2 regions of the Acetobacter sp. DsW_54 genome follow, and region 1 is predicted to be linked to the other one. Evidence: predicted binding sites of a transcription regulator. Region 1 holds the regulator's gene; the other holds the start of a gene.
What was found. Region 1 encodes HrcA, which represses chaperone genes, less so after heat shock. Its sites were predicted from a motif close to GTTNGCACTCNCNNNNNGNGAGTGCNAAC; they were not measured.
Positions count from the first base shown of each region.

Region 1 (9,101 bases):
ACGGGCCGGCAATGGCGCCCCCCGTCTCGTTCCGTCCAAGGGACTGGGGTGTATCAAACCCGACCCACACGACTGTCACCAGTTCAGGCGTGTAACCTGCGAACCAGGCATCGTTAAAGTTCTGGCTGGTGCCGGTTTTGCCTGCGATGGGCGTATCTATGCCCTCACCCGCACGCACACCCGTACCGCGCCGGATAACGTCCTGCAGCATGGTCGTGATCTGGAACGCACTCTGCTCGGATGCCGCCACGGGCCTGTCATCACGCAAAGCAGGAAGATCCTGCGGCGTGAGCACCACAACCGACGGCTGGGAGGAAGGCTGACCAGAGCCCGCACCACCGGCATTCGCCTGCGGTGCATCCGGGTGTATGGCGTCCACCCCATTGGCTGCGCCAGCCCCCGCGGCAGGCAGGGAAGACGCCGCAACCAGAGACAACCCGCTGGCAGGCCGCCAGATGACATGCCCATCACGGTCCTGCACATCATCAATCAGGGTCGGGGTAATCCTGCGCCCTCCGGCGGCAAGGGCGGCGTAGGCTCCGGCCTCCTTGAGAACCGTGGTTTCCACAGCCCCCAGCGCTGCGGGCAGCACGTGGGGCATGCTATCCACCAGCCCGAGCTTGATGGCCGTATCCGCAACCGTGTTCATGCCCAGATGGGCGGCAAGGCGAATGGTCACAAGGTTGCGCGATTCACGCAGCGCGTCATGCAGGGACGTGGGGCCCCAGAAGTCTTTTTCGTAGTTATTGGGGTGCCATGTGCCGTAGGACACGGGGGAGTCATCAAACTCCTGAGAGGGCGATATACCCTGCTCCATGGCCTGTAGATAGACAAATGGCTTGAAGGAGGAGCCCGGCTGGCGCAGCGCCTGCGTGGCCCGGTCAAACTGCGAGGCCTGAAAAGACCACCCCCCCACCAGAGCAAGAACACGCCCCGTGCGGGCGTTCATGGTGACAATAGCGCCTTCCACAACCGGTATCTGCATCAGCGCAACACCGGACTGCCCGCTCTGGGGTTCGACCATCACAATGTCACCCGTGCGGAGGGGGCGGGCCCGGCGGACCCATGCCATATCCTTGGGCTGGATCTGCCCTGTATGGGGTTCACCCCCCTGCGCAACATTGCGGCGGACCACGCTACCTTCCAGCCAGCCGACCTGCCCCTTGTTGCCATCCAGCACAATGGCCAGACGCCACTGGTCCAGCATGCCGGCCGGAGCACTGACCGTGCGCAGGGCGCGCACCCACTCGTCCTGCGTGAGCGGCACAGGGGTATTCAGGTGCGTAACAGGGCCATGCCAGCCACGGTGCTGGCGGTCATACGCCATAAGCCCCTGCTGCAAAATGGTCTGGGCAGCACGCTGGAGAGGCAGGTCCAGACTGGTATGAACATCCAGCCCCCCCTGCATGGTGACATCCTGACCATATTTTTCCAGCAGCTCACGCCGGACTTCCTCGGCAAACCATTCGGAGCCGGGAGCAGGGCCGGGGCGGGAATAGCTGACGCTGACAAGCGGCTCTGCCTCGGCCATACGGGCCTCGGCCTGCGTAATGGCGCCAATATCGGCCATGCGCTCCAGCACCCAGTTGCGGCGGCCCCGCGCTGCATCGGGGAAGCGGGCAGGGTTGTAATTGGTGGGCGACTTGGGCAGCGCCGCCAGAAACGCGACCTCCGCGTTATCCAGCTGGTCCAGAGGTTTGTTAAAATACGTCTGGGCAGCAGCACCAATGCCATAGGCACCGTTACCCAGATAAATTTCGTTCAGGTAAATCTCGAGGATTTTTTCCTTGGGCAGAACCTGCTCGATACGCATGGCCAGAAATGCTTCCTTGGCCTTGCGCTTGAACGAGACAGCATTGCTCCCCAGCAGCATGACGCGGGCAACCTGCTGCGTAATGGTGGACGCACCAATAGGCCTGCGCCCGCGTCCACGTGTCAGGTCGGTCAGGCCCGCGCGGATAATCGCGGCGGGGTCCACACCCTTATGGGTCCAGAACTTCTGGTCTTCCGCCGCGATAAACGCACTTTTCACCCGGTCGGGAATGGCGTTGGAGGGCACAAACACCCGCCGCTCGTCCGCCAGTTCGGCGACAAGCTGGTCATCCGATGCGTACAGGCGGCTCATGACCGGCGGCTGATAGGAGCGCAGGCCATCCACTGTTGGCAGGTCGGCCACAATACTCTGGTATTGCGACCACACCACCACGGCCCCGCCAGCACTGCCCACCAGCAGCACGGCCGCAGCCGTGCCCAGCAGCATACGCCATTGGCGAAAGCGCGGCCTGCCTAACAAAAAGGACCGTGTTGTATCCCGGTCATGGGGGGGGGAAGAATCCGGATCACCAGAAGGTGGAGTGCGTGTCATACCGGTCCTTTATCATTCCCATATTCTGTCGTCTCCTCGCCATTGCCATTCTCTTTACAATCGTGGCGGAATTCCGACCTGTGCTCCAAACCCTGACAGACCCGGCTTTTACGCCTGACCCAGCAGTTCGCCCAATATGCGCGCTGTATAGTCCACCACGGGCACAACACGCCCGTAATTTATGCGCGTCGGGCCAATAACGCCTATGGCCCCGACAATTCTGTTGGCCTCGTTTCTGGCGGGCGCCATGACAACGGACATGCCAGTGGTACCAAACAGACCACTTTCCGCGCCAATAAAGATGCGCACCCCTTCCGAACTTTCAACCAGTTCCAGCAGACGCAGCATTGTCTCCTGCGCTTCCAGCCGGTCAAACAGGGTCTGGATGGCAACAAGGCGCTCCTGCCCGTCCACATCAGCCAGCAGGCGGGACTGGCCACGCACGATCAGCGTGCCGCCACTTTCCCCCCGCTCGGTGTTCCAGATCGCCAGACCACTCTCCACCACCTCGGCAGTCAGGCTGTTCAGCACCGTGCGGTTTTCGCTCATTTCCGCCCCTACGCGGTGGCGCAGGTCGGGCAGGGATGCCCCCATGGCGCGCGCGTTCAGGTAATTGGCAGCCTCCACCAGCGCAGAGGGAGGAGTCCCGGCCGGGATTTCGATCACCCGGTTTTCCACATGTCCATCCGCTCCCACCAGCACCACAAGGGCACGGTTACCACCCAGCGCCACGAACTCTATGTGCTTGATCCCGCCCTCACCCTTGGGGGCCACCACCAGCCCCGCCGCATCGGACATACCTGCGAGCAGGGAGGATGCCTCGGTCAACGTATCCTGCAAGGAGCGTCCGCGCGCTTCCAGCGAATGGCCGATGACCTTCTGCTCATCTTCGGAGAGCGCACCAAACTGGAGCAGCCCATCCACAAACAGACGCAGCCCTTTTTCCGTTGGCAGGCGGCCTGCCGATGTATGCGGGGAAAACAGCAGACCCGCCTCGGTCAGGGAGACCATGACATTGCGGATTGTTGCGGGGGAAAGCGGCTGCCCCAACCGGCGTGAAAGAGTGCGCGACCCCACGGGTTCGCCACTGGCCATGTATTCTTCCACAATCTCGCGCAGGATGTTGGCGGAGCGTCCATCCAGTTCGGGAGGTAGCATTGCTTGGGCGGGCAACAGGCCACGCTTCATGGCTCTCAGGCTCCTTTGGGCGGTCTGATAAGCGATTATAACGGCTTATTTCCGGTTTTACTCCTGCCAAAAGCATTTTATGTGCAGGCGCAACCCTTTGTTATTGTTTTGCAGGAGCAGCAGCATGCGTCCATCAGGCCGACAGGCCGGGCAGATGCGCCCGATTATTATAGAAACCGGCTTTTCCCGCCATGCGGAAGGCTCTGCCCTTATCCGCATTGGTGGCACAGAGGTCCTGTGCACCGCCAGTGTGGAAAACCGTGTTCCCCCCTTCCTGCGCGGCAAGGGCAGCGGGTGGGTTACGGCGGAATATGGCATGCTGCCCCGCGCCACCCATGCCCGCGGCAACCGTGAGGCCGCACGGGGCAAGCAATCCGGCCGCACGCAGGAAATCCAGCGCCTGATCGGCCGCTCCCTGCGCGCAGTTACGGACCTTAAAGCCCTTGGCGAACTCTGCATTACACTGGATTGCGATGTGCTGAACGCCGATGGCGGCACGCGCTGTGCCTCCATTACCGGCGCGTGGGTGGCCCTCCGTCTGGCCCTTGGCAAGCTGGTTGCCAACCGCGTGCTGCAACGCATGCCACTAACCGGGCAGGTCGCTGCCGTATCCTGCGGGCTGACCAGTGCCGGCGCCGTGCTGGACCTTGATTACACGGAAGACAGCGCCGCACTGGCCGACACCAACTTTGTGCTCAGCGCTGATAACCGTATTGTGGAAATTCAGGCCTCGGCCGAACATGCACCCTTTAGCGAGGATGCCTTTAACTCCCTGTTCGCCCTTGCCCGCAAAGGTGCAGGCGAACTGTTTGAAGCCCAGTTGACTGCCGTCAACACAGCAGAGCAGCCCTGAACATGACCAACCCCACCCTTAAATCCGGCGACAGGCTGGTGCTTGCCACGCATAACGCAGGCAAGCTGGCCGAATTTTCCGCCCTTATGGCGGAGTTTGGCATTACCGTACTCTCCGCCGGGGAATTGAACCTGCCCGAACCGGAGGAAACCGCCACAACCTTTGCCGGTAATGCCGCCATCAAGGCGCTGGCAGCCGCCCGGGCCGCCAACCTGCCAGCACTGGCCGATGATTCGGGCCTGTGCGTGAGTGCTCTGGGGGGTGCGCCGGGTATTTACTCCGCCCGCTGGGCTGGCCCGGACAAGGACTTTAACGCCGCCATGGCCCGGATTGAGGAAGGCATCGGGCAGGACGAACGCAATGCGTGGTTTATCTGCGTGCTCTGCCTTGCCTTCCCCGATGGGCGCACATTCAGCTTTGAAGGGCGGATTGACGGGCAGATTGTCTGGCCCCCACGTGGCGCCAACGGCCACGGATATGACCCGATTTTTGAACCCGAAAACCAGACCCGCAGCTTTGCAGAAATGACGGATGAGCAGAAAAACGCCATCAGCCACCGTGCCCGCGCATTTGCGGCCTTCCGCAAGGCCTGTCTGGACTAAAGCATAGCCCATAAAAAAATAGCGCCCTTGTGGGGCGCTATTTTTTGCATGGCAAATGATTCTGCCAAACCGGGATGGCGCAAACCACCCCGGTTTTTTTATGCTCAGTCTTCGGTGTTACGACGACGGATCGCTGCACCCAGAATATCACCGAGCGATGCACCGCTATCTGCGGAGCCGTATTCGTTGATAGCCTGCTTGTCTTCTTCCACTTCGCGGCCCTTGATGGTCAGGGCAACTTTGCGGGATGCACGGTCAACGGACACAACCTTGGCGTCCACACGTTCGCCAACGGCGAAGCGTTCGGGGCGCTGTTCGGCTTTGTCACGAGCCAGTTCCGCACGACGGATGAAGCCGCTCAGAACGTCGTCAACCTTCACTTCAATGCCGTTGGTCTGCACAGCGGTCACGATGCAGGTAACGATCGTGCCCTTCTGGATGCTGGCCAGCGCATCGGCTGCCGGATCTTCCTGAAGCTGCTTGATGCCCAGGGAGATACGTTCTTTTTCCACGTCCACATCCAGAACCTTGGCTTTTACAACCTGGCCCTTTTCGTAGTTCTTCATGGCTTCTTCGCCAGCTTCGTCCCAGGACAGGTCGGACATGTGAACCATGCCGTCGATGTCTGCGGACAGGCCGATGAACAGGCCGAATTCCGTAATGTTGCGGATTTCGCCTTCCACGGTGGAGCCAACCTTGTGTTCTTCGGCGAACTGTTCCCAAGGATTGCGCTGAACCTGCTTCAGACCCAGAGAGATGCGGCGCTTGGAGCTGTCCACATCCAGAACCATCACGTCCACTTCCTGAGAGGTCGCAACGATTTTGCCGGGGTGGACGTTCTTTTTCGTCCAGGACATTTCGGAAACGTGCACCAGACCTTCAACACCGGGTTCCAGCTCAACGAATGCGCCGTAATCGGTAATGTTGGTCACGCGGCCCGTAAAGCGAGCGCCCGGCGGGTACTTAAGTGCCACATTTTCCCACGGATCAGCTTCAAGCTGCTTCATGCCAAGGGAGATGCGCTGCGTTTCGGGGTTGAAGCGGATCACCTGCACGCGTACCGGCTGGCCGATCTGCAGTGCTTCGGAGGGGTGGTTGATGCGCTTCCATGCGATGTCGGTCACATGCAGCAGGCCGTCAACGCCGCCCAGATCAACGAACGCACCGTAATCGGTGATGTTCTTGACCACGCCATCAAGGATCATGCCTTCGGTCAGGCCCTGGATCAGTTCGCTGCGCTGTTCAGCACGCGTTTCTTCCAGAACGGCACGACGGGAGACAACGATGTTGCCACGTGCACGGTCCATCTTCAGAATCTGGAACGGCTGGGGCACACCCATCAGCGGGCCGACGTCACGCACGGGGCGGATGTCCACCTGGCTGCCGGGAAGGAACGCCATGGCGCCGCCCAGATCAACCGTAAAGCCACCTTTAACGCGGCCATAGATGGTGCCGTTAACGCGCTGGTTGGCTTCGAAAGCTTTTTCGAGGCTGGTCCAGGCTTCTTCACGGCGTGCTTTTTCGCGGGAGAGAACGATGCTGCCGTCGCGGTCTTCGTAACGCTCGACGTACAGTTCGATCACATCGCCCGGCTGCACTTCAGGCTTGACGCCCGGAGGTGCGAATTCACGCAGGGAAACGCGGCCTTCGCTCTTCAGGCCGACGTCAACAATGGCGTAGTCGTCGGTCAGACGAACAACGCGACCGCGAACAACGGACCCGTCAAAGCCGGAATCGCGGCCAAGGGTCTCATCAAGAAGGGCGGCAAAATCTTCGCCACGGAAGTGATCCGTGGTCTGGGTGGTGGCTGAAGCCATGTGGTACCGTAAATCCTGAGCCCGCCAGCAACATGCGTGCAGGCTGTTCCTGCGCACCGCAAACTGCGGCACGACTTGCCCGACGGAACGAATGGGTAGCAATACCCCCCGCTTTTTGGGTCAGGCCAGACTGTTATCCAGAAAAACCCGCCATCGGGGCGGATTTCTGTTTGCACAGAGAACACCTGACCCCGGTTTGTCAACTTAAAGCGCCATCCATCACGCAAATGGGGGCAAAAAATGCGTAACCATGGCTTGCGCCCCCTGTACGGGGGGCCTGCACTCAGCCCCGTGCGGCCACGAGTCGTTCCCGCGTAAACCGCAAGGCTTCGGCCAGAACGGCCTGTGCATCCAGCGTGTCCGTCTCAATCACGTATGCGTCATCCGCAACCCGCATGGGTGCGGAATCCCGGCTTGCATCGGCTTCGTCACGCGCGCGCAGGGCGTCTTCCATGGCCTGAAGCTGCGTTTGCGCATCAGGGGCGGCCGGGTCCCCTCCGCTTTGCAAAAAGCGCCTGAGCGTGCGGGTGGCGGGGGATGCGGTAATGAACAGTTTGACATCCGCATCGGGGAAAATGGCCGTGCCAATATCCCGCCCGTCCAGCACGGCCCCCTGCCGGGCAGCAAACCGGCGCTGGGTTTCCACCAGAGCGGCCCGTACCGCAGGCTGGGCCGCCACCTTGCTGGCTGCCAGAGCCGCATCTGGCAGGCGCAGGTCCTTGCGCAGCATGTCCTCTGGCGTCAGGGCCTGAGCAAACCGTTCGGCGGGTTGTGCGGGGTCCTGCCCGGCATCAAGGGCCAGCCGCCCGACTGCACGGTAGAGCAACCCTGTATCCAGATACGGCAGGCCCAGTGCTTCGGCCAGCTTGCGGGCCAGAGTGCCCTTGCCGGCAGCCGCGGGACCATCCACGGCAATAACGGGTCCGCCGCGCGTCATAGTACAAACCCCGCGCCAAGGCTGTTCATGAGATGCAAATAGCCGGGGAAGCTGGTGTCTATGAACGCGGTATCATCTATTTCCACCGGGTTCTGGGCCACCAGCCCCAGCACGGACGCGCTCATGGCCAGCCGGTGGTCCATATGGGTCTGCACCACGCCACCGCCGGGAATGGCGTTGCCGGTGCCGTACACAACCAGATCATCCCCCTCCACTGCGGTTTTAACGCCGTTGTTTTCCAGCAGCGCCACGGTTGCGGCCAGACGGTCGCTTTCCTTCACGCGCAGTTCTTCCACTCCGCAAAAGCGCGATACGCCAGAAGCATGCGCCGCCGCCACAGCCAGAATGGGGTATTCATCAATCATGGACGGAGCACGGTCGGCAGGTACAGTCACGCCTTTGAGGCTGGATGCACGCACATGCAAATCCCCCACCAGTTCGCCCCCTTCGGTGCGGATATTGGTGACCTCAAGCTGTGCGCCCATTTCCTGCAAGGTAATGAACAGGCCGGTGCGCAGGGGGTTCAGCCCCACGGTGGAAATTGTAATATCCGCCCCCGGCACCAGCAGTGCCGCAACAATAGGGAAGGCGGCGGAGGACGGGTCCCCCGGCACCACCACATCACGCGCAACAAGGTCCGGGCGGCCCTGCAGCAGAATAACCCGGCCACCCTGTGGGGTTTCCTCCACCTTAACGTGCGCACCAAAGTGGCGGAGCATGTTTTCGGTATGGTCCCGGGTGGCTACGGGTTCTTCCACCCGTGTCTGCCCCTGTGCGTTCAGCCCGGCCAGCAGCACGGCGGATTTGACCTGCGCAGAGGCCACGGGCAGGCGGTAATCCAGCGGTTTGGGGTCCGCCAGACCATGAATGGCCATGGGCAGGCGTCCGCCCTCACGCGCCATAAAGGTGGCCCCGGTACCTGCCAGTGGGTCCATAACGCGCTTCATGGGCCTACGGCGCAGGCTGGCGTCCCCCGTCATGACCGACACCATGCCGTGGCTGGCCAGAATACCGGACAAAAGACGGGCCGCCGTGCCGGAATTGCCCATATCCAGCACATCCTCAGGCTCACGCAGCTTGCCAATGCCCAGACCACTCACGCGCCAGTCCCCCGGTGCGTGCTGCGCTACCTGTGCACCCAGCGCGCGCATGGCCGCCGCTGTGCGCAGAACGTCCTCCCCTTCCAAAAGCCCGGTAATATGGGTTTCCCCCCGTGCGAGGGAGGCAAACATAAGGGCGCGGTGGCTGATGGATTTATCACCCGGCACACGGATGGAACCGGAAAGAGGGGCCTGCGCGCGCGTAACCCGCAGCGGACGGGCGGAGGGGGAGGATACGT
Region 1 covers NZ_JOPD01000024.1:2,065-11,165, forward strand. Annotated here, with positions in the region: gene HK20_RS09765 (penicillin-binding protein 1A) at 1-2,365, opposite strand, end outside; gene hrcA (heat-inducible transcriptional repressor HrcA) at 2,474-3,553, opposite strand; gene rph (ribonuclease PH) at 3,678-4,406, shown strand; gene rdgB (RdgB/HAM1 family non-canonical purine NTP pyrophosphatase) at 4,409-5,008, shown strand; gene rpsA (30S ribosomal protein S1) at 5,113-6,825, opposite strand; gene cmk ((d)CMP kinase) at 7,109-7,762, opposite strand; gene aroA (3-phosphoshikimate 1-carboxyvinyltransferase) at 7,759-9,101, opposite strand, start outside.

Region 2 (9,101 bases), on a different contig from region 1:
TTACGAAGGGTATTGGGAATTCGGCATCAAGCCGTGGGATTGTGCCGCAGGTATTCTGATCGTGCGTGAAGCGGGCGGTCAGGTTACAGCCCCCGACGGCACGGAACTGGATGACCTGCCCGACGATGTGATGATTGTTGCTGGCAATGGCAACATGCACGGCAAGCTGCTCGACATTGTTGCCGACAGCCTGAAAAACCCGGAATAACACCCCGCCGACCAGCCTCCGGACTACGCCTGAGCTGGGGAGAGTAACACTGCATGACTACGCATTTACCTCCCCACACAATCTCGGCGGGTCCAGAGGCCGGTTTGGCATCCCCCCATACCCCAACAGAATGCCCACTCTGCCGCGCACAGGGGGCCGCTTTTGCATTCAGCAAAAATGGCTACGACCTGTTCCGCTGCCCCGACTGTGATTTTCTGTTCGTGCATCCCTACCCGAATGCCGCCACACTCCGTGCGTTTTACGAAACGACGTATCGCGGTGCATCGGCCAACTTTTATCCCAAGGCTTCCAGCCGCCGCTGGCGTGCGTTGTGGCGGAGCCTCCAGTTCCTGCCTTATGTCTGGCGCAAGGATGTTCTGGATTTTGGGTGTGGCGGCGGCTTTATGGCCGAGGCATTCAGCAGGCTGGGTGCGCGCGCTGCGGGGCTGGACATCAGCCAGAACAGCATTGCCTACGCCAAGCGCCACTTCCCACAAGCCACATTCTACTGCGAAGATTCAACCACCTTCCGCCAGCGTGGCCTGACGTTTGACTTTGTATTCAGCTCCGAGGTGCTGGAGCATGTGGCCGGGCCAAACGAGTTTATGCGGACACTGGCCGCAATTACCCGCCCCAATGGCTTTGTCTATATTTCGGCCCCAGATATAGGGCACCCTGCCGTGCCACAGGACCTTCTTTCCTGGACGGATATTTGCCCGCCCGAACATTTGCAGTTTTTCAACCACCGCAATCTCTGCCTGATTTTTGAACGCTACGGCTTTACCCTGCACAAAACCATGAAAAGCCGTACGCCAGCCCACTCGGTCATTTTCCGGCGCAAGAGTTCCTGACCCACACCATTACGGCTCGGCTCTGGCATTTGCCGCAAGAATAGCTCATGTAAAGTAAACCATGCAGCCATCCTTCCCCTCTGCCCACGAAGCCCCAGCCCTTGTTCCCCATCAGGGGCGGTTTTCGCTCCTGACAGAAGATGGCGAACTGCTCAGCCTGAGTGCCGCCGAGGTACGCGAGCGACTGCACGCCATGCCGTGCCCACTGGTGGTGCATGCCCCGGCACTGGCCCGTAAGCTGGACCTCCCCCCCACAGGCCAGCCCTCCCCCTGGCTGGACCTGCTGGAACTTTTTACATTCGTGTATCCCGCCCGCCCTGTGGCCCCCACTCCCCGCGGCCTTGCTCTGGCCCTTGGGCTGGACGAGCAGAATATTGACCGGGCAGAGGCAGACCTGCTGCCCAACCTTTTGTCCATCCTGCTGGGTGAACTGGCACGGCAGGCCAGAAGCGGGCAGATTGAACTTCTGGCGGCCTTTACGGTCCGGCTGGGGCAGGCTGGCTGGATATGGACCGGCACTGTGGCGGAAACCATAGACCTGCACAGCCGGCTCACCAACAATGGCAGGCTGGCGGAAGAAGCCACCCAGCCCGCAGATGCCCTGCGTGTATGGCGGCACCTGCCCAAATGGGAGGAAAACGCGCAACGCCCTCCCCCTGCCTCCCACCCCATCAGCCCGGCGGAAGCACGGGAGCGGCTGGTCAACATTCTAGGGAGCGATGCTGAGGTCCGGTCCGGGCAGGCAGATTTTGCCAGTGTCTCAACCGAGGCATTTGCCCCCCGCACCATGCGCGGCGACCCCGCCATTGTGCTGGCCGAAGCCGGAACAGGCACCGGCAAAACACTGGGCTACATAGCCCCGGCCAGCCTGTGGGCAGAGCGGAACGACGGTGCGGTGTGGCTCAGCACCTATACGCGCCACCTGCAACGCCAGATCGAGCAGGAAACAAAACGCCTCTACCCCGACCCCACAACACACCGCCAGAAGGTAGTGCTACGCAAAGGGCGTGAAAACTACCTGTGCCTGCTGAACATGGAGGAAGCCGTCAACTCCGCTGCCTCCCGCCCCGCTGGCATTACCATTGCCCTGTGCATGCTCGCACGCTGGGCCCTGGCCACGGCAGACGGAGACCTGTTTGGCGGGGACCTACCCGGCTGGTTTGGGGACCTGTTCGGCCACGGCAACCTTGCCGGTGTCGCTGACCGCAGGGGGGAATGCATCCACGGAGCCTGCGCGCATTATCAACGCTGCTTTGTTGAACACTCCATACGCCGTGCACACGATGCCGCACTGGTCATTGCCAACCACGCTCTGGTCATGACACAGGCCGCCTACGCTCAGGCAGGCATGAGTGATGATGACGAGGCAGGCGAACAGGGTAACATTCCCACACGCTATGTGTTTGATGAAGGCCACCATCTGGCCGATGCGGCAGACAGTGCTTTTTCCGCCGAGCTTTCGGGGCTGGAAACGGCCGAACTGCGGCGCTGGCTGCTGGGGGCGGAAGGCCGACGCTCACGCGCAAGGGGGCTCAAGCGCAGGCTGGATGATCTGGTTGTCGGCCACCCCAAGCTTGAAAACCCGCTGGATGCCGCCTTGCTGGCGGCCACGGCCCTGCCGGCACCGGGCTGGTCCACACGTCTGGCGCCAGAGGCGGCAAACACACCCCCGCCCCCGGAGCCCATGGAACTGAATACCCTGTTCCCGCCCGAACCTCCGGCAGACCAGCCGATTATGGAAAACCCGACAGAAGCCTTTTTGCGCCTGTTGCGCCAGCAGGCCATGGCCCGTGCGGCCGAGGGGGGCAAACAGTCCATCCACACGGCCATGGAATGCGACCTGCACCCGCTTGTGCCCGACATGGCCGAGGCAGGCCAGCAACTGGCCCGCGCGCTCAGCCGGATTGTAGAGCCCCTGCGCACACTGAGCAAACGCCTGCAAGCCCGGCTGGAAGAAGATGCAGACACGCTGGACACCACAACCCGTGGCCGCATAGAGGCCATGACCCGCGCCCTGCGCCGCCGCGCCATATCCCGGCTGGATGCATGGATTACCATGCTGACCGCACTGGACCAGCCACCAGAGCCGGGCAGCACACCTGCGCATATCCACTTCATTCGCCTTGAACGGCGCGACAAGCAGCGCATGAACGAACAGGACGTGGGGCTTTACCGCCACTGGCTGGACCCGACCATTCCCTTTGCGGGCATTATGGCCATGCCCGCGCAAGGCATGCTCATGACCTCCGCCACCCTGCGTGACCAGCAAGGCGGTGGAACAGAGAGTGACGAGGCCGAAACCGCGTGGGAGGCAGCAGAAGCCCGCACCGGGGCCAATCATTTCCCCTCCCCTGCCCTGCGGGCCAGTCTGGCCAGTCCGTTTGATTATGCCCGCCAGACCCGCGCCTTTATTGTAACGGACGTGGACAATAACAGCCTTGTGGACCTGTCTGCAGCGTTTCGTACCCTTTTCCAGTCCTCTGGCGGCGGCGGGCTTGGGCTGTTTACCGCCATCTCCCGCCTGCGCGGTGTGTATGACCGCATAGCCCCCACGCTGGAGGAAGAAGGCCTGCCCATTTACGCCCAGCATGTGGATGCCATGGACAACAACACGCTGGTTGATATTTTCCGAACCGAGGAACATGCCTGCCTGCTCGGCACGGATGCCATGCGGGATGGGGTGGACGTTCCGGGCAATGCCCTGCGTCTGGTTGTGTTTGAGCGCGTGCCTTGGCCCCGGCCAGATATTCTGCACCGTGAGCGGCGGATTCATTTGTCTGGTGGAGACCCAAAAGGGTTTGATGACCGCATAGCCCGGCTTAGGCTACGGCAGGCCTTTGGGCGGCTGATTCGCCGGCAGTCAGACCGTGGGGTGTTTGTCCTGCTGGACCGGCGCACACCCACAAGACTTTTAAGCGCCTTCCCCAACGGGGTTGCCGTCGAGCGGTGTGGCCTTGCACAAACGGCACGCCAGATCACCGCTTTTCTGGCGGAGCAGGCCGGACAAAACTGACCAGCCCGCCCCAGACCGCCTGATTAGAGCGGCTTAAGGTTGGTGGCCGCCTGCTTGCCGCGTTCCTCCACCATGTCGTAGGACAGTTTCTGTCCATCATTCAACGCGCGCAGACCGGCTGCCTGTACAGCGGTAATATGCACAAACACGTCTTTCCCTCCATCATCGGGGGCAATAAAACCAAACCCTTTGGTGGCGTTGAACCATTTAACGGTACCTGTCGACATGAGCGAAGTCATCCTTATTTCGGCCAGTTACTCCTCCTGCACACGACGTGCCGCGAGGAGAGATGACATTCTCCCCCACGACCGGGGGCGCTTGTCAATCACAATTCAACCCGCGCCCCAATTCCTTTTGCCCGGACACCTTACGGATTGAGCGTACTTTTGAGGAAGGCAAGGCTGCGTTCCTGTGCCTGTACAAAGGCCTGCGCATTGTAAGATGCGCGCTCCTCACAGCCAAAACCGTGTTCTGCATCGTCATAAACATAAAGTTCAACGTTGGGCTGAGCAGCCCGGATGGCGGCTATGTCGGCATGGGGAATACTCGTATCCCGCTCACCAAAATGTAATTGCACGGGGCAGCGTGGAGTCTCCGCCCTATGGGCGGCTATGCCCCCGCCGTACCAGCTTACGGCCGCGGCAAAATCATCCGTGCCCGTTGCCGCATCCCACGCCAGAGTGCCACCCCAGCAATACCCGATCACCCCGACCTTGCGGGCCTTCAGCGCACGGGCTGCGGCCTGTACGTCCAGCAGGGTTTTGGCGGTGGGTATCTGCGCACGCAGAGCAAGGCCCTTCTGCACGCCATCTGTTGTGTATTCCAGTTCCACGCCACGTTCTGCCCGGTCAAACAACGCGGGGGCAATAACGTGAAAACCCGCCTGGGCAAACCGCTCGCATACCGTGCGGATGTGGTGGTTTACGCCAAAAATTTCCTGCAACACCACCAGAGCGTAGGGGTGTGTGCCGCGCTCGGTCTCCCACGCGCTAAACTGGTGGCCATCGGCGGCTTCCAATGTGCGTATCTGTCCCATGTTCAATCTCCTTGTCTGGAATGACGTTAAAACAAAAAGAAACTTTACCCCATTCCTTGACTCCCCTCTGGGGCGTACCTACTTTCTGCCTTGGCACTCCTGATGGTGGAGTGCTAACGCGACGCGGCGTTATGTTACGCGCGGTTCAAACGGGTGGCGCTGCTTTCTGACAAAGGGCGCCATCACAGCAAATGAATGTGGAGTGATCCATAATGACGAAGTTTCGTCCCTTACACGACCGGGTAGTTGTACGGCGCCTTGAAGGCGAACAGAAGACCGCCGGTGGCATCATCATCCCCGACACGGCCAAAGAAAAGCCTATGGAAGGCGAAGTGGTTGCTGTTGGCGCGGGTGCGCGCAACGAGCAGGGGCAGATTGTGGCGCTTGATGTCAAGGCCGGTGACCGCGTTCTGTTCGGCAAGTGGTCCGGCACGGAAGTGAAGATCGACGGCGAAGAGCTGCTGATCATGAAGGAAAGCGACATTCTGGGCATTGTTGCAGCCTGATCCGCACTGATCCGACCGTAAACTTACAAAAGATCTTCACAGGAGAAATTCAATGGCTGCCAAAGACGTAAAGTTTGGTGCAGACGCACGCCAGCGTATGCTGCGCGGCGTGGACATTCTGGCTGACGCCGTAAAGGTAACACTCGGCCCCAAAGGCCGTAACGTTGTTCTGGACAAGAGCTTCGGCGCACCCCGCATCACCAAGGACGGCGTTTCCGTCGCCAAGGAAATCGAACTGGCTGACAAGTTCGAAAACATGGGTGCACAGATGCTGCGTGAAGTAGCATCCAAGACCAATGACGTTGCTGGTGACGGCACGACCACTGCAACCGTTCTGGCTCAGGCCATTGTGCGCGAAGGCCTGAAGGCCGTTGCCGCTGGCATGAACCCGATGGACCTCAAGCGCGGTGTGGACAAAGCCGTTGCCGTGGTTGTTGAAGAGCTGAAGAAGAACGCCAAAAAAGTTACCACCCCGGCGGAAACCGCTCAGGTCGGCACCATCTCTGCCAACGGTGAATCCGAAATCGGCAAGATGATCTCCGAAGCCATGCAGAAAGTTGGCTCCGAAGGCGTTATCACCGTTGAAGAAGCCAAGCACTTCCAGACCGAACTGGACGTGGTTGAAGGCATGCAGTTCGACCGTGGCTACATCTCTCCGTACTTCGTGACGAACCCGGAAAAGATGACGGCCGATCTGGAAAACCCCTACATCCTGATCCACGAAAAGAAGCTCTCTTCTCTTCAGCCGATCCTGCCGCTGCTGGAATCTGTTGTTCAGTCCGGCCGTCCGCTGCTGATCATTGCGGAAGATGTTGATGGCGAAGCGCTGGCAACCCTGGTTGTCAACAAGCTGCGCGGTGGCCTCAAGATTGCTGCTGTCAAGGCTCCTGGCTTCGGTGACCGCCGCAAGGCCATGCTGGAAGACATCGCGATCCTGACCGGTGGTCAGGTTATCAGCGAAGACCTCGGCATCAAGCTCGAAACGGTTACGCTGAACATGCTTGGCACCGCCAAGAAGGTTCACATCGACAAAGAAAACACGACCATTGTTGACGGTGCTGGCAACGGCGACGACATCAAGGGCCGCGTCAAGCAGATCCGTGCGCAGATCGAGGAAACCTCCTCTGACTACGACCGTGAAAAGCTGCAGGAACGTCTGGCCAAACTGGCTGGCGGTGTTGCCGTGATCCGCGTTGGCGGCTCCACGGAAATCGAAGTGAAGGAACGCAAGGACCGCGTGGACGACGCCCTGCACGCAACCCGCGCAGCAGTTGAAGAAGGCATTGTTCCCGGTGGTGGTACGGCTCTGGCCCGCGCAACCAAGGCTCTTGCCAACCTGCACTACCACAACGACGACCAGCGCGTTGGTGGCAACATCATCCTCAGCGCCCTGCAGGCTCCCCTGCGCCAGATCGCCCTCAACGCGGGTGAAGATGGTGCGGTTGTCGCCAACAAGGTGCTCGAAAACGCTGACTACAACTTCGGGTTCGACGCACAGGCTGGCGAATACAAGAACCTGGTTGAAGCCGGTATCATTGACCCGGCCAAGGTTGTCCGTACCGCTCTGCAGGATGCAGCCTCTGTTGCTGGCCTGCTGATCACCACGGAAGCCATGGTTGCTGAACGCCCCGAAAAGAAGGCAGCCCCTGCTGGCGGTCCTGACATGGGCGGCATGGGTGGCATGGACTTCTAAGTTACCCAAACCGGTTTTTAAGGGTTTTGGAGGTACTGGTCCGTCCAGTGCCTCCATTATCCCCCAGAACAGGTATAAGGGCGTGCAGACCATTATGGTTTGCACGCCTTTTTTTATTTGAGCTGGCCGCAGCAGCGACCTCTTTTTTTGTGGCTTTTTTCAGCCACAAATCAGATTGTGAAACAATTCGGTATCAAACTGGATTGCCACCCCGGTCATTCCGGAATAGATACAATAAGATTAGGCCCATCGCTCCTTACACGAATCTGGCGAGCGTCAATGGCTGCGTATTTTAAGGAGAACGCATCATCATGTCAGCGCGACCCTTCCAAGCTGTCAATCCGGCGAGAGGTCCAGTTATTCGCAAGACCACGGCTGTTCTGTCGGCCTGTCTTGTAGCAGCCCTTGGCTGCTCCCAGGCTTATGCCGCAGACGCCCCCCCACCCATAGACACGGGGGATACGGCATGGATGCTCACCAGCACCGCACTGGTGCTTATGATGACCATCCCCGGTCTTGCCCTGTTCTATGCCGGCATGGTGCGTAAGAAAAACGTGCTGGCAACGCTCATGCAGTCCTTTGCCCTGTGTTGCATCATGTCCATCGTATGGATGGTCGCGGGGTATTCCCTCGCCTTTACAACCGGGTCTCCGTGGATTGGTGGCTTCTCCCGCGTGCTGCTCAACGGTATTGGCGCGCATATCCATAATGGTGCGGATGTTGGCTTTACACTGGGTGCGGATAGCCCCAACGCCACCACCATGACCATTCCTGAGAGCATCTTCATGATGTTCCAGATGACCTTTGCCATTATCACCCCCGCGCTGATCTCCGGCGCTTACGCAGAACGCATGAAGTTCAGCGCCATGTGCGTGTTCTCCATCCTGTGGTCTCTGGTGGTGTATGCCCCCATTGCGCACTGGGTCTGGAGCCCGATCGGCTGGCTGGCTGGCCTTGGTACGGCTGACTTTGCAGGTGGCACGGTTGTCCATATCAACGCCGGTGTTGCCGGTCTGGTCTGCGCTCTGGTGCTTGGTCGCCGCAAGGGTTACGGGCAGGACGATCTTTCCCCCTTCAACCTGACCTACGCTGTCATTGGTGCTGCCCTGCTGTGGGTTGGCTGGTTTGGCTTTAACGCAGGTTCCGCTGTTGGTGCCAACGGCCGTGCAGGCATGGCCATGGCTGCAACCCAGATTGCCGCCGCTGGTGCTGGCGTATCGTGGATGCTGGCGGAGTGGCTGCGTTCGGGCAAACCGACTGTTCTGGGCGTAATCTCCGGTGCTGTTGGCGGTCTGGTTGCCATTACCCCCGCAGCTGGCTTTGTGCTGCCGGGCAGCGCACTGGTTATCGGCCTGATCACGGGTGTTGTCTGCTACTGGGGTGCAACCTCCCTCAAGCACATGATGGGGTATGACGACAGCCTGGATGCCTTTGGCGTGCATGGTGTGGGCGGCATTGTTGGTGCGCTGCTGACCGGCGTGCTGGCCTATGGCCCGCTTTCCGCAACCGATGCCAACCCCTCGGGTATTGTTGGCTCGCTGCACCAGCTTGTTGTCCAGAGCGAAGCGGTGCTGGTGACCATTGTCTGGTGTGCTTTTGCCTCCTTCATCATCCTCAAGGCCATTGATCTGGTCATGGGTCTGCGCGTCACCGCGGATCAGGAACTGGAAGGGCTGGATATGTCCCTGCATGGTGAGCGGATTAACAACTGATCCGTTAACCTCTCCGCCTTTTGGGCAAAAAGCCTCCATGCTCTGGCATGGGGGCTTTTTTTATGGGTGCAGGGCACACACC
Region 2 covers NZ_JOPD01000003.1:181,997-191,097, forward strand. Annotated here, with positions in the region: gene HK20_RS02635 (inositol monophosphatase family protein) at 1-208, shown strand, start outside; gene HK20_RS02640 (bifunctional 2-polyprenyl-6-hydroxyphenol methylase/3-demethylubiquinol 3-O-methyltransferase UbiG) at 262-1,059, shown strand; gene HK20_RS02645 (ATP-dependent DNA helicase) at 1,121-4,072, shown strand; gene HK20_RS02650 (cold-shock protein) at 4,096-4,299, opposite strand; gene HK20_RS02655 (dienelactone hydrolase family protein) at 4,440-5,108, opposite strand; gene groES (co-chaperone GroES) at 5,321-5,614, shown strand; gene groL (chaperonin GroEL) at 5,667-7,307, shown strand; gene HK20_RS02670 (ammonium transporter) at 7,619-9,019, shown strand.
Region 2: a site for HrcA is predicted at 5,198-5,226, ahead of groES (co-chaperone GroES). Genes of this name have one in related genera too.